Regions from separate parts of the Streptomyces sp. NPDC050504 genome, predicted to be linked through region 1. Evidence: riboswitches for the same ligand, from Rfam matches in the RefSeq annotation. Region 1 holds a riboswitch; the other holds the start of a gene.
The links. A riboswitch is a leader RNA that binds a small molecule or an ion and turns the genes downstream of it on or off. The one in region 1 is predicted to bind cobalamin.
Positions count from the first base shown of each region.

Region 2: linked by a shared signal. The riboswitch ahead of ACIBNE_RS18615 (ABC transporter substrate-binding protein) and the one ahead of ACIBNE_RS02620 (CoA-acylating methylmalonate-semialdehyde dehydrogenase) in region 1 are both predicted to bind cobalamin.

Region 1 covers NZ_JBITHO010000001.1:606,703-614,023, reverse strand. Annotated here, with positions in the region: gene mmsB (3-hydroxyisobutyrate dehydrogenase) at 1-320, opposite strand, end outside; gene ACIBNE_RS02630 (enoyl-CoA hydratase/isomerase family protein) at 407-1,519, opposite strand; gene ACIBNE_RS02625 (acyl-CoA dehydrogenase family protein) at 1,516-2,670, opposite strand; gene ACIBNE_RS02620 (CoA-acylating methylmalonate-semialdehyde dehydrogenase) at 2,667-4,166, opposite strand; cobalamin riboswitch at 4,355-4,533, opposite strand; gene ACIBNE_RS02615 (pirin family protein) at 4,775-5,740, opposite strand; gene ACIBNE_RS02610 (tetratricopeptide repeat protein) at 5,832-6,185, shown strand; gene ACIBNE_RS02605 (glycosyl hydrolase family 18 protein) at 6,262-7,321, opposite strand, start outside.
Region 2 covers NZ_JBITHO010000004.1:743,127-750,447, forward strand. Annotated here, with positions in the region: gene ACIBNE_RS18590 (PLP-dependent cysteine synthase family protein) at 100-1,050, opposite strand; gene ACIBNE_RS18595 (MoaD/ThiS family protein) at 1,059-1,346, opposite strand; gene ACIBNE_RS18600 (putative leader peptide) at 1,468-1,581, opposite strand; gene ACIBNE_RS18605 (ABC transporter ATP-binding protein) at 1,662-2,438, opposite strand; gene ACIBNE_RS18610 (FecCD family ABC transporter permease) at 2,511-3,560, opposite strand; gene ACIBNE_RS18615 (ABC transporter substrate-binding protein) at 3,571-4,572, opposite strand; cobalamin riboswitch at 4,611-4,759, opposite strand; gene ACIBNE_RS18620 (HD domain-containing protein) at 4,767-5,411, opposite strand; gene ACIBNE_RS18625 (GlxA family transcriptional regulator) at 5,502-6,485, shown strand; gene ACIBNE_RS18630 (Mov34/MPN/PAD-1 family protein) at 6,463-6,885, opposite strand; gene ACIBNE_RS18635 (amino acid permease) at 7,138-7,321, opposite strand, start outside.

The sequences.
Region 1 (7,321 bases):
GCGTCCAGCGCGCGGTGCCCGGCCTCGGCGGCGGCCTCGTGCGCGGCCCGCGCGTCCGCCACGTCGATGGTCGAGCAGTCGACGAACAGGGTGCCGGGCCGGGCGGCGGCCAGGAGCCCCTGCTCGCGGTAGAGGGCCAGGACGTGGCGGCCCGCGGGCAGCATGGTGACGACCGCGTCGGCACCGGCGGCGGCGTCGGCAGCGGTGGAGGCGGCTTCGACCCCGGTGGCGCGGGCGGCGGCCAGCAGGTCGGGGACGAGGTCGAAGCCGATGACCCGGTGTCCGGCCTTGACGAGGTTGGCCGCCATCGGTCCGCCCATGTGGCCGAGCCCGATGAACGCGACGGTGCTGCTGGACGGTGGGACGCTGCCGGCTGCGGCGGTGCCACTTGTTGCGGCGGTGCTGTTCACCAGGCGACCTCCTGGGTCGGGACGGTCGCGGCGAGCATCGGCCCGTCCGCGTCGAGCGGGGCGAAGAACCGGTCCACGTGCGCGGGGGTGACGTCCTCCAGCGCAGCCGGGGACCAGCGCGGCCTGCGGTCCTTGTCGATGACCTGGGCGCGGATGCCCTCGACCAGGTCGGGCGAGGCCAGCGCCGCGCACGAGACGCGGTACTCCTGCTCCAGTACGCGCTCCAGCGGCCCGAGCCGCCGGGCGCCGCGCAGCGCTGCCAGGGTGACCTTGACGGCCGTGGGGGAATTTGCCAGCAGCCCGTCCGCCGCGGTCTTCGCGGCGGGGACGCCAGACGCCAGGAGCCGCGCGACGATCTCCTCGGCGGTATCGGCCCCGTAGCAGTGGTCGATCCACTCGCGGGCGGCATCGAGACCACCCCGCGGTGGCGGCGCCACGTGCCGTGCCAGCACGGTGCGCAGCGGGTCGGACGCCAGTTCCCGGGCCAGCGACGGCAGGGCCGACGAGGGGACGAAGTGGTCGGCGAGCCCGCACAGCAGCGCGTCCGCGGCTCCGACGGGCGCGCCCGTCAGCGCCAGGTGGGTGCCGAGTTCGCCGGGGGCCAGCGCGAGGAGGTAGGTGCCGCCCACGTCGGGGACGAAGCCGATGCCGGTCTCGGGCATGGCCACCTTGGAGCGTTCCGTGACGATCCGTACGCTGCCGTGGGCGGAGATGCCGACCCCGCCGCCCATGACGATGCCGTCCATGAGGGCCACGTACGGCTTGGGGTAGCGGGCGATCAGCGCGTTGAGCCGGTACTCGTCGCGCCAGAAGGCGGCCGACGCGGTGCCCGAGGTGCGGGCGTCCTCGTGGATCGCGCGGATGTCGCCGCCCGCGCACAGGCCCCGGTCCCCGGCGCCCTCGACGACCACCAGTTCGATCGCGGGGTCGTGCGCCCAGGCCGTCAGCGCCTCTTCGGCGCGGAGCACCATGGGGTGGCTGAGGGCGTTGAGCGCCTTCGGTCGGTTGAGGGTGAGGTACGCGGCACGGCCCTCGGTGCGCAGGAGGACGTGGTCGTCGGTCGGGGTGCCGCCCGCCGGGCTCGCGCCGGGCTTCGCGGGGTGGGTCATCGCAGGGCCTCCGTGAGTCCGCGCGCGACGATGACGCGCATGACCTCGTTGGTTCCTTCCAGGATCTGGTGGACGCGCAGGTCGCGGACGATCTTCTCGATGCCGTACTCGCTGAGGTAGCCGTATCCGCCGTGGAGTTGGAGCGCCGCGTCGGCCACCGCGTACCCGGTGTCGGTGGCGAACCGCTTGGCCATCGCGCACAGGCGCGGGGCCAGCGGATCGCCCGTGTCGAGGGCTTCGGCGGCCTGTCTGACCAGCGCGCGGGCGGCGGCGAGTTCGGTGGCCATGTCCGCCAGCCGGAACTGGAGCGCCTGCGCGTCCAGGAGCCGGCCGCCGAAGGCCTCGCGGGTGGCGAGGTGGGACAGGCTGCGGTCCAGGGCGCTCTGGGCTCCGCCGAGCGAGCAGGCGGCGATGCCCAGCCGACCGCCGTTGAGGCCGTTCATGGCGATGCGGAAGCCGTCGCCCTCGGACCCCAGGAGCCGGTCGGCGGGGACGCGCACGCCGTCGAGGACGACCTGGCGGGTGGGCTGGGCGTTCCAGCCCATCTTCCGTTCGTCGGGCCCGAAGGAGACGCCGGGGTCGTCGCGTTCGACGACGAAGGCGGAGATTCCGGCCGGTCCCGGCGCGCCCGTCCGGGCCATCACCACGTAGACGCCGGCGGCTCCGGCGCCGGAGATGAACTGCTTGACCCCGGTCAACACGTAGTGCCCGCCCTGCCGTTCGGCCCGGGTGCGCAGGGCGGCGGCGTCAGAACCGGCGCCCGGTTCGGTCAGGCAGTAGCTGCCCAGGGTCGCGGCGGAGCAGAGGCCCGGCAGATGGCGTTCGCGCTGGGAGCGGTCGCCGTACCGGTCGATCATCCAGGCGACCATGTTGTGGATGGAGAGGTACGCGGCGATGGAGGGGCAGCCGGTGGCGAGGGCCTCGAAGACGAGGACGCCGTCGCCCCGGCCGAGGGCCGAGCCGCCGTGTTCCTCGCGGACGTAGACGCCGCCGAGTCCGAGCCCGGCCGCCCGGCGGATCACGTCGACGGGGAAGTGCTTGTCCCGGTCCCAGGCGATCGCGTGGGGTGCCAGTTGCTCCTGTGCGAAGTCCAGGGTGACCTCGGCCAGGGCGAGTTGGTCCTCGGTGAGGGTGGTGGTCACGGCGCTCACCCCATCGTGGGGATCGTGAAGCTCGCGCCCTCCTTGACCCCGGCGGGCCAGCGCGAGGTGACGGTCTTGGTGCGGGTGTAGAAGCGGATCGAGTCCGGTCCGTGCTGGTTGAGGTCGCCGAACCCGGAGCGCTTCCAGCCGCCGAAGGTGTGGTAGGCGACGGGCACCGGGATGGGGACGTTGACGCCGACCATGCCGGTGTTGACCCGGCGGGTGAACTCCCGCGCGGTGTCCCCGTCCCTGGTGAAGATCGCCACGCCGTTGCCGTAGGGGTGCTCGCTCGGCAGCCGCAGCGCCTCCTCGAAGTCGGCGGCGCGGACGACGGACAGGACGGGGCCGAAGATCTCCTCCCGGTAGACGCGCATCCGCGGGGAGACCCGGTCGAAGAGGGTGGCGCCGGCGAAGAAGCCGCCCTCGTGCCCGGGAAGCGTGAAGTCCCTTCCGTCCACGACGAGTTCGGCACCTTCGTTGACGCCGATGTCGACGTAGCGCCGGACCCGTTCGAGGGCGTCCCGACTGACCAGCGGACCGAAGTCGGCCTCCGGGTCGTCGGAGCGGCCGATCTTCAGGGTGGCGATGCGGGCCTTGAGCGCGGCGACGAGCCGGTCGGCGGTCTCCTCGCCGACGGGCACGGCGACGGAGATGGCCATGCAGCGCTCCCCCGCCGATCCGTAGCCGGCCCCGATCAGGGCTTCGACGGCCTGGTCGAGGTCGGCGTCCGGCATCACGACCATGTGGTTCTTGGCGCCGCCGAAGCACTGGGCGCGCTTGCCCCGGGCGGCCGCCGCCGCGTAGATGTGCGCCGCGATCGGCGTGGAGCCGACGAAGCCGAGCGCCTGGACGCGCGGATCGTCGATGAGCGTGTCGACGGCCTCCTTGCCGCCGTTGACGACGTTGAGCACGCCCGGCGGCAGCCCGGCCTCCAGGAAGAGTTCGGCGAGTCGCAGCGGCACGGAGGGGTCGCGCTCGGACGGCTTGAGGACGAACGCGTTGCCGCAGGCCAGGGCGGGGGCGAGCTGCCAGAGCGGAATCATCGCGGGGAAGTTGAACGGGGTGATGCCCGCGACGACGCCCAGCGGGCCGCGCAGGGAGTGCACGTCGATGCCGGTGCCGGCGTTGTCGGTGAACTCCCCCTTGATGAGGTGCGGGACGCCCGCGGCGAACTCGACGACCTCCAGGCCGCGTTGCAGGTCGCCGTGGGCGTCGGCGACGGTCTTGCCGTGTTCGGCGGACAGCAGCCGGGCGAGGTTCTCCCTTTCCCCTTCTACGAGTTGCAGGAAGCGCAGCAGTACGCGGGCGCGGCGCTGCGGGTTCCACTGCCCCCAGTCCGCCTGCGCCTCCTCTGCGTTGGCGATCGCCTCCTCGGTGTCGGCGCGCCCGGCCAGGGGCACGTGCGCCTGGACGGCGCCGGTGTTGGGGTCGTGGACGTCGGCGAAGAGCCCGGACGTGCCGGTGGTGTGCTTGCCGCCGATGAAATGGGTGAGTTCACGGACCATGGGTGCCTGCTCTCGTCAGGTCGGATCCGGGGATGGCACGGCGGACTCCGCGGCGGCACCGCACAGGGCGCGCCGGGAGGGGAAGGGCCGTGGGGACTACGAGCGCGCGACGGTGTGCGCGTGCTCCGCCGGATCACCAGGGTCGTGGGTACGGACCGGTGCCATGCGTGTCTGCTCCATCCTCGTGGACAACACGGAACATCCGCGGCCGGTATCCTGACTCCCGGATCCCCGCGCGCCGCCCGCCTTCCCGACAGACCTCGTCAGTGGCGTGTGGATGGCAGCACGCTCCCCGGTCACAGTGGCGGGACCGTGCCGGATTCACACCGGCTTCCCTGCACCGCGGACCTTGTGCGACGAACATATAGTTGGACGTCCTAGTAAGTCCAGACCCACCTCCGCCGCCCGGCCGACCGCCGCGCGCCGCCGGAGTCGCCCCGGCACCGCACGGCGACCGGCCGGGGCGGACACACCGTGACTGGCCAGGGTCGGCACGCGGCGACCGACCGGGGTCGGCACACGGCGACCGGCCGGAATCGACACACCGCGACTGGCCGGGGTCGGCACGCGGCGACCGACCAGGGTCGCCGCATCGCGACCGGTCCGGGTCAGCGCGTGCGGCCGCGCGGCTTCAGGGCCACCGGCGGGAGCGCCGGGGCCGGGATCGGGGCCCCCTCGTAGCCCTTCACCTCGCCGAAGCGCGTGCCCTCCATCCAGTCGCGGCGGGCCTCCTCGATGTCCTCCTGGGACCGCCCGATGAAGTTCCACCACATGATCAGCTCCTCCTCGAAGGGCTCTCCGCCGAGCAGCATCAGGCCCGCGTCGGAGATCGCCCGCAGAGGGAGTTCGGTGCGGCCGCAGCCCAGGTAGAGCATCGAGCCGGGGAGCAGCGCGACCCCGTCGACCTCGGCCTCGCCGGACATGGCGAGCACCGCGTACTCGAAGTCGGGTTCGAGCGGCAGGCGCGCCTCGGCGTCCGCGGCGAGCACCAGGTCGGCCCCGACGATCGGGGTGTACGCGGTGCCGGGCGAGGTCGCGCCGTCGAGGGTGCCGAGGATGACGGTGGCGGTCAGGCCGGGAGCCGTGACGTGCGGGAGCCGCGCGTGGTGCTGGAAGTGCGGCTCGACCTTGCGGTGGGAGTCGGGCAGGGCGACCCAGAGCTGGGCGCCGTGCAGGTAGCGGCCGTGCCCCCGGGGGCTCTGCTCGGAGTGGCTGATCGCGCGGCCCGAGGTCATCAGGCCCAGCTCGCGCGGGCGGATGGTGGCCAGGCTGCCGAGGCTGTCGCGGTGCAGCACCTCGCCGTCGTGCAGCCAGCTCACCGTCTGGAGTCCCTGGTGGGGATGGGGGGCGACCTGCATGCCGTCGGCGCCCTCGATGTCCTCGGGCCCGTAATGGTCCACGAAACACCAGGCCCCGACCATGCGCCTGCCGAGGTTGGGCAGCAGCCTGCGGACCTCGGTGGACGTGCCGAGCTTGACGTTGCGCGGGGTGAGGAGCTCGCGTACCGGCTCCGCCACGACGAAGCCGCGGCCGCCGCAGACTGCGGGGGTCGGCTGGCGATCTAGGTTGCTCATGGTGCTCAACGTAGCGCCGTCGGGGGCCGGCCCGGGAGCCCCACGCGCGAAGTAGTGGAATGTTCAACGAGTGGTCGTTGTTGTGGCGGGCATGAGCGAGAACTACTACGACCACGGGACGGCCGCGGAGCGCTACGAGCGCGCCAAGCTCTTCTTCGACGCGAAGGAGTACGTCACCGCCGCCGGGATCCTCGACGGGCTGGTCTCCGAGGCGCCGGAGCAGGTCGCGCCGCGCCTGCTGCTGGCCCGCGCCTACTACCACTCCGCCCGCCTCGCGAAGGCCGAGCGCGAGCTGCTGGCCGTGCTGGAGCGCGACCCGGTGGAGTCGTACGCCCGGCTGATGCTGGGCCGCACCCTGGAGCGGCAGGGCCGCACGGCGGACGCGGCGCCGCACCTGCGGATGGCGGCGGCACTGTCGGGCGACTTCGGGGACGCGCGGCCGTGAACGGCGTCCGGGCCCGGGGGCACACCCCCGGACCCGGACCCCTAACTCACTCACTCATTCACTCAGGCCGGGCGCCTCAGTACTTCAGGCCCGTGTCCAGCGCGCTCATCAGCGCCCCGTTCGACGTGTCGCCCGACATCTCCCAGATGAAGCCGCCCAGCAGCCCCTTCGACTTGATCCACGCGGTCTTCTTCGCGATGGACCAGGGGTCGTCGAAGGTCCACCACGTGCCGCCCGCGCCGGTGTAGCCGTACGTCGAGACGGACTGCTCGTCGTGGTACACCGTCATGCCCGGATAGGCCGAGAGCATGTTGGAGTAGCCGCGGGTCCCCGCCTCCTCGGGGAACTGGCCGGGCGCCGCGCCGTTGGCCGACTGCCACTCGCCGTTGACGCCTCCGGCCGCGACCTCCTTCCAGCCCCGTCCGTAGAACGGGAAGCCGACGTTCAGCTTGCGCGGGTGGACGCCCGCGTCGGTGTAGGTCTTGATCGCCTTCTCGACGCTGAACTCGAAGGAGTACGGGTCCTGCGCGTCCCGGTAGAGGTTGGCCTGGTGGCCCGTCCTGTTGGGCTCCCAGGAGTTGTCGCTGCCCGCGCCGTGGAAGTCGTACCCCTGGACGTTGGCGAAGTCGAGGTAGTCGAAGATCTTCGTCAGGTCCCAGCCCGCTTCGATCTTCACGGGGTCGGCCGGGGTGAACGCGGTGAGCAGCTTGTGCTGTCCGCCGGTCGCGTCCAGCTGCTTGCGGAACTCGGCGAGCAGCGCGGTCAGGTTGGCCTTGTCCTCCGGCTTGTAGTGGTTGCCGGGGTGGCCGTCGGAGCCGGGCCACTCCCAGTCGATGTCGATGCCGTCGAAGACGCCCGCGCCGGTGCCGGGGCCGCCCGCGCCGTTGTAGACGGGCAGGTTGCCCTTGATCCAGGTGTCGACGCAGGACTTCACGAACTTCTCGCGCGATGCCGGGGTGGCCGCCGCGTCCGAGAAGAACTTGGAGAACGTCCAGCCGCCGAGCGAAACGACGACCTTCAGGTTCGGGTGCTTGGCCTTGAGCTTCTTCAACTGGTTGAAGTTGCCCCGGAGTTTGCCCCAGCCGTCGTCCGCGACGCCGTCCACGGACTGGGCGGCGGGGAAGGCCCGCCCGTAG
Region 2 (7,321 bases), on a different contig from region 1:
CCCCGCGCCCCTAAAAGGGGCGCGGGGAAGGGGCGGGGTGGGGTGGGGCTCGCCGCAGGCGAAACGGCGCACCCCGTTGCGTGGCGCTCCTCGGAGGGGCTACGCCCAGAGTTGGCCGTGGAGGGTTTCGATCGCGGCTTCCGTGGTGGGCGCCGTGTACACCCCCGTGGACAGGTACTTCCAGCCCCCGTCGGCCACGACGAACACGATGTCCGCGGACTCCCCCGCCTGCACCGCCTTCTTCCCCACTCCGATGGCCGCGTGCAGCGCCGCCCCCGTGGAGACGCCCGCGAAGATCCCCTCCTGCTGGAGGAGTTCGCGGGTGCGGGTGACCGCGTCGGCGGAGCCGACCGAGAAGCGGGTGGTCAGGACGGACGCGTCGTACAGCTCGGGCACGAACCCCTCGTCGAGGTTCCGCAGCCCGTACACGAGGTCGTCGTAGCGCGGCTCGGCCGCGACGATCCGGACCCCGGGGACGTTCTCGCGGAGGTAGCGCCCGACGCCCATGAGCGTGCCGGTCGTGCCGAGGCCCGCCACGAAGTGGGTGATCGAGGGGAGGTCGGCGAGGATCTCCGGGCCCGTGGTCGCGTAGTGCGCGCCCGCGTTGTCCGGGTTGCCGTACTGGTAGAGCATCACCCAGGACGGGTTCTCCGCGGACAGCTCCTTGGCGACCCGTACGGCCGTGTTGGAGCCGCCGGCCGCGGGGGACGACACGATCTCCGCGCCCCACATCGCGAGGAGGTCCCGGCGCTCCTGCGAGGTGTTCTCCGGCATGACGCAGACGATGCGGTAGCCCTTGAGCTTGGCCGCCATCGCCAGGGAGATGCCGGTGTTGCCGCTGGTCGGCTCCAGGATGGTGCAGCCGGGGGTGAGCCGGCCGTCCTTCTCGGCCTGCTCGATCATGTGGAGCGCGGGGCGGTCCTTGACCGAGCCCGTCGGGTTGCGGTCCTCCAGCTTGGCCCAGATCCGGACGGAGTCCGAGGGCGAGAGGCGCGGCAGCCGGACGAGCGGCGTGTTGCCGACCGCGGCGAGCGGGGAGTCGTATCGCATCAGGGGTCTCAGCTCATGCCGCCGGCCACGGCCGGGAGGATCGTGACGCTGTCGCCGTCGGTGAGCTTGGTGGAGATGCCGTCGAGGAAGCGGACGTCCTCGTCGTTGAGGTACACGTTCACGAAGCGGCGCAGTTCGCCGCCCTTGGCGCCGTCGACGATGCGCTCGGCGATGCCCGCGTGGCGGGTGTCGAGGTCGGCGAAGAGGTCGGCGAGGGTCGCCCCGCTGCCCTCCACCGCCTTGGCGCCGTCGGTGTAGGTGCGGAGGATGGTGGGGATGCGGACCTCGATGGCCATGGCTTGCGGCTCCTGTCGGAAGGGTGTGGCGTGTGTGGCGTCGTGCGACGTCACGGCTGGCTGACGTGCTGGGGCGCGGGCGGGGTGCCCGCCGCGCGCGGGGTCGGGCCCGGCCGCCGGGTCAGGCGGCGCCGCGCGGACACATCGCGCTGGTGGTCCTGCACAGGTCGACGTGCAGCCGCGCGACGAGCAGCACTGTGCCCGGCGTCTGAATGCTCACGTCGTTCGAAACCATGCGGTCATCGTATCGATTCCCGGTCCCCGAATCGGAATGTGATCTTGGATGTTGGACCGGGAACGCTCAGCATGTGGACTTCAGAGTGCCTTCGGAAGGTAGACGACGGTCGGGGCTCCGGTCGTCGGATGCACGCTGACCTCGGCCTTCACTCCGTAGACCGTCGCGAGCAGCTCGGGCGTGAGCACGTCCCCCGGCGTGCCGGAGGCGGCGATCCTGCCGCCCTGGAGGACGTAGATCCGGTCGCAGTAGTACGCGGCCAGGTTCAGGTCGTGCAGCGCGATGAGGTTGCTGGTGCCCAGCTCCCGTACGAGGGAGAGGACTTCCAGCTGGTAGCGGATGTCGAGGTGGTTGGTCGGCTCGTCCAGGACCACCAGGTCGGGCTGCTGGACCAGGGCGCGGGCGACGAGGGTGCGCTGGCGTTCGCCGCCGGAGAGCGAGGGGAAGGGGCGGGCCGCGAACTCCGCGATGCCGACGCGTTCCAGGGCCGCGCGCACCAGCTCGGCGTCGGCCGCCGTGTCGGCCTCCCAGAAGCGCTTGTGCGGGGAGCGGCCCATGGCGACCACTTCGTGGACGGTCAGCTCGAAGACGGCCTGGCCGTCCTGCGGGACGGTCGCGAGACGGCGGGCGCGGGCCTTGGCGCCCATGGTGTGCAGGTCGGCGCCGTCGAGGAGGGCGCGGCCGTGGGTGGGGCGCAGGGTGCCGTAGACGCAGCGCAGCAGGGTGGTCTTGCCGCTGCCGTTGGGGCCGACGACGCCGACGGTCTCGCCGGGGCCGACGGTGAGGTCGACGCCGTCGACGAGGTGGCGGCCGTCGCCTGGGCCGTAGGAGAGTCCCTCGGTCGTCAGGGTGGTCATGCGGGGACTCCTTCGGGCGGAGTGCCGTAAGCCCTCATGCGGGGGCTCCTTCGGGCGGAGTGCCGTAAGCCCTCATGCGGGGGCTCCTTCGGGGCGGCGGCGCAGCATCCACAGGAAGAACGGGCCGCCGGTGAGCGCGGTGAGGATGCCCACGGGCACGTCCTGCGGGGTGGCGACCGTACGGGCGGCGAGGTCGGCGGCGACCAGGAAGGCGGCGCCCGCGAGCGCGACGACCGGCAGCAGGGTGCGGTGCGAGGCGCCGACGACCATGCGCGCGGCGTGCGGCACCATCAGGCCGATGAAGCCGATGGCCCCGCTGACGGCGACCAGCACGCCGGTGACCAGCGAGGTGAGCAGGAAGATCGCGGCGCGGAAGCGGGAGGTGTCCAGGCCGAGCACGGTGGCGCCCTCCTCCCCCACGAGCATCAGGTCCAGCGGTCTGGCGACCGCGATCAGCAGCGCGGTGCCGACGGCGAGGACGGCGGCGGGCAGGAGCAGCATGTCCCAGCGGGCCGAGCCGAGGCCGCCGAGCGACCAGTACATGGCCTCCTTGAAGTGCTCGGAGCGCGGCGACATCACCAGCATCAGGCTGGTGAGGGCGGTGAGGATGTACGCGACGGCGACGCCGGCCAGGACCAGGCGCGGTCCGGTGAGCTGGCCGCCGCGCCGCGCCAGCGCGTACACCAGGACCGTGGCGAGCAGGGCGCCGGTGAACGCCCCCGCGGGCATCGTCACGTTGGTGGCGAGGCCGATGCCGCTGCCGATGCCGGTGACGATCACCAGGACGACGCCGGTGGAGGCGCCCGACGAGACGCCCAGCAGGTAGGGGTCGGCGAGCGGGTTGCGGACCAGGGCCTGGAGGACGGTGCCGACGACGGCGAGCCCGGCGCCGACGACGGCGCCGAGCAGGACGCGCGGCAGCCGTACGTCCAGGACGATGGTGCGCAGGGGGCTGGGCTCGGCGTTCCCGAAGAGGATGTCGAGCACCTGGCCGGGCGGTATGTGCACCTGGCCGAAGGCGAGTCCGGCGACCACGGCGGCGGCGAGGGCGGCGGTCAGGACCGCGAGCACCAGGGCGTAGCGCAGGGGCCCCCGGGGCTCGCGGTCCGTGCGGCAGGTCATGGGCCGGGCCTCAGCCGGTGGTGGCGGGGCCGGTGGTCCCCGGGTGGAGCTGGGCCGCGAGCTTGGCGATCGCGGCGGGGGCGCGGACGCCGAGTACGACGTCGGAGAGGGGCATCACCGCGAACCGCTTGTTCTTGATCGCGGGTACGTCGCGCAGCGCCGGGTCGGCCAGGAGGCGCTTCTTCTTCTGTTCGACGGTGACCGAGCCGTAGTCGTAGATCACGATCGTCTCGGGCTTGCGGGCGACGACCTGTTCCCAGGTGGCGTCGCCGAAGGGCTTGTCGAGGTCGGCGAAGACGTTGCGGCCGCCCGCGAGGGTGATCATCTCGTTGCCTATGCCCTTGCCGCCCGCCGTGGACGCGGTCTTGTCGCCGCCGTCGTAGACGAAGACGGAGACCGGCTTCACGCCCTTGAGCTGCCCGGCGGTCGTGGCGACGGTCTTCTTGGCTCCCGCGATCCACGCGTCGGCGCGGTCCTTGGCGCCGAAGGTCTGCCCGACCTCGCCGATCTCCTGGTAGAGGTCGTCCAGCGCGGTCTTCCGGTCCGCGCAGTACTCGACGTTGAGCCGGGACGTGATGCCGGACTGCTTGAGGTCGTCGCGGCTGCGGCCCTCCTTCGCGTCGAAGGCGGTGGCGTAACCGCCGTACACGAAGTCGGGGTTGGCGGCGAGGAGCTTCTCCTTGGAGGGGTACTCCTTGGCGAGGACGGGGACCGCGTCGTAGGCCTTGGCGTACTTGGGCAGGACCTTGTCGTCGAGGTAGGCCGTGCCGATCAGGGACTTCTCCAGGCCGAGCTCCAGCATCACCTCGGTGACGTGCTGGTTCATGGTGACGACGCGCTTGGGGGGCGCCTTGTAGGTGGTCTGCACCCCGCAGTTGGTGACGGTGTACGGGAAGCCGGGCGCGGCCTTCGCGTCGGCGTCGTCCTTGCTGTCGGTACCCCCTCCGCAGGCGGTGGTGAGGGTGAGCAGGGCGGCGGACACCGCGACCGTGACTGTGCTGCGCCTGGACATGGCTGTGCCTCCTGACGGGGATTTCCTCGTCCCCGATCGGTGTGCGTGAGGCGGCAGGTCAGTTCCTGGCTGCCGGACGAGGGGGTCGTCCGGTCACAGTGGCGGGACCGCGCCGGTTTCGCACCGGCTTCCTGGGTCCTGCCGCCCGGGTCGCGCACAGTGTGTCACCTGCGTCTTCTGCGTCTTCGCCGGGGTCACTCGGGCCAGGCGGAGTTCTGGACCGTCTCGACGAAGTCGCCGGGGACGAAGCCGGGCACGAAGTGGCGCAGCACGTCGGCCTTGATGTTGCCGAAGGTCGTGTCCGGCTTGGGCGCGATGCCCTCGGTGAACGACTCCAGGATGCGGCGCTTGAAGTCGGGGCGGGGGTGCAGTGCGGTGATCGCGTCGCGGTGCTCGGGGGCGAGGTCGTGGTAGCCGATGCCCAGGACGTCGTACTCCACGCCCGCCGTGACGAGCGCGACCTCGGGCTCCATGAACTCTGGGATGCCGGGGGTGGTGTGCAGGGCGATGGCGGTCCACACGCGGCGTACGGAGTCCTCGGGAACGCCGTGCGCCTGGAGGAAGCGGCGGGCCGCGTCGGCGCCGTCGACCTCGAAGCGGCGGCCGCTGGTGCGGTGCGCCTCGCCCAGGCCGAGGTCGTGGAACATGGCGCCGACGTAGAGGAGTTCGGGGTCGAAGGAGAGGCCGCGGTCGCGGCCCCGGGCGGCGCCGAAGAAGTAGACGCGGCGCGAGTGGTGGTAGACCAGTTCGCTCGCGGTGTCGCGGACGAGTTCGGTGGCGGCGCGGGCGAGCTCGGTGTCGGGGGCCTCGGTGATGTTCTCGATCGTGTTCTTCGTCATGGCCACAGCCTGCCGGGAGGAGGGGCGGGCGGGCCATGTCCGTACGGGACAGGGTTCCCACAGATCCGGACACGGCCTACGCTCGCGCGCATGGGCTCCCACGATGTGATCGTCTTCGCCTACGACGGCGTGCGCCTCCTCGACGTCTCGGCGCCGCTGGAGGTGTTCGGCACCGCGCCCGGCTACACCGTGACCGTCTGCACCCCGGACGGCGGCGACGTCACGACCGCTTCGGGGCTGCGCATCGGCGGGGGCCTGGCCGTCGCGGACGCGGGGCGGGCGGACACGCTGGTGGTGCCGGGCGCGGTCGACGTGGCCGGGCTGCTCACGGCGCCCGAGCTGATCGCCCAGGTCACGGCGGCGGCCGGGCGTTCAGGGCGGGTGGCGGCGGTGTGCACGGGGGCGTTCGCGCTGGCGGCGGCCGGGCTGCTGGACGGGCGGCGGGCCACCACGCACTGGGAGCACGCGGACGCGCTGGCCGCGCGCTGGCCCGGGGTGCGGGTCGAGCCGGACGCGATCTACGTCCAGGACGGCGAGGTGTTCACGTCGGCGGGGGTGACGGCCGGGATCGACGTGTGCCTGGCGATGGTGGAGCAGGACCGGGGGCCCGCGGTGGCGCGGCGGGTCGCGCGGGACCTGGTGGTGTTCCTCCAGCGGCCCGGGGGCCAGTCGCAGTTCTCGGCGGCGTCCCGCACCGCCCCCACGCGCCATCCGCTCGTACGGCCGCTGCTGGACGCGGTGGCCGCCGATCCGGCCGCCGATCACGGCGCGGCGGCGCTGGCGGGCCGGGCGGGGGTGAGCGTCCGGCATCTGGCCCGGCTCTTCCGCGAGCAGACGGGCCAGACGCCGGCGGGGTACGTGGAGCGGGTGCGGGTGGAGGCGGCGCGCATGCTCCTGGAGGGTGGCGCGAGCGTGACCGGCGCGGCGGCGCGCAGCGGGCTCGGCAGCGACGAGAGCCTGCGGCGGGTGTTCGCGCGGCACCTGGGGGTCACGCCGAGCGAGTACGCGGCGCGGTTCCGCACCTCGCGGTACGTCCCCCAGTACGCCTCGACTAGTACGCCTCGACGACCTTGATGTCTTCCTCCGTGATCACGCCGTCCACGATGCGGTACGAGCGGAACTGGAAGGGCCCGGCGTCGTCCTTGTCGGCGGTCGACACGAGGACGTAGTGCGCGCCCGGCTCGTTGGCGTAGGTGACGTCGGTGCGCGAGGGGTACGCCTCGGTCGCGGTGTGCGAGTGGTAGACGATCACCGGCTCCTCGTCGCGGTCGTCCAGCTCGCGGTAGAGCTTGAGCAGGTCCGACGAGTCGAACTCGTAGAACGTGGGCGAGCGGGCGGCGTTGAGCATCGGGATGAAGCGCTCGGGCCGCCCGGACCCCTCGGGACCCGCGACCATGCCGCACGCCTCGTCGGGGTGGTCGGCTCGGGCGTGCGCGACGATCTGGTCGTACAGGGCCTGGGTGATGGTCAGCATGACGGCAAGGATAAGCAGACGGGCGGGGGGGGGGGCCCCCCGGGGGGGGCCCCCCCCCCCCCCGGGGCCGGGCCCCGGGGCCCCCCCCCCCCCGGGCGGCCCCCCCCCCCCCCGGGGGGGGGGGGGGGGGCCACCCCCCCCCCGCGGGGGCGGGGGGGGGGCGCCCGCGCCCGGGGCGCCCCCCCCGCCCCCGGGGGGGGGGGCCCCCCCGGGGGGGGCCCCCCCCCCGCCCGTCTGCTGAGAAGACGCTGGTCAGACCCGCTTGCGGGCGAAGCCCGCGCCCTGCGGGTTGCGCGACTTGAGCACCAGGTACGCGACGCCGAGGACCGCGGCCCACAGCGGGGCGCAGTACAGCGAGACGCGCGCGTCCTCGTCGATGCCCATCAGCACGATGACCATGCCGATGAAGGCCAGCGCGAACCAGCTGGTCCACGGC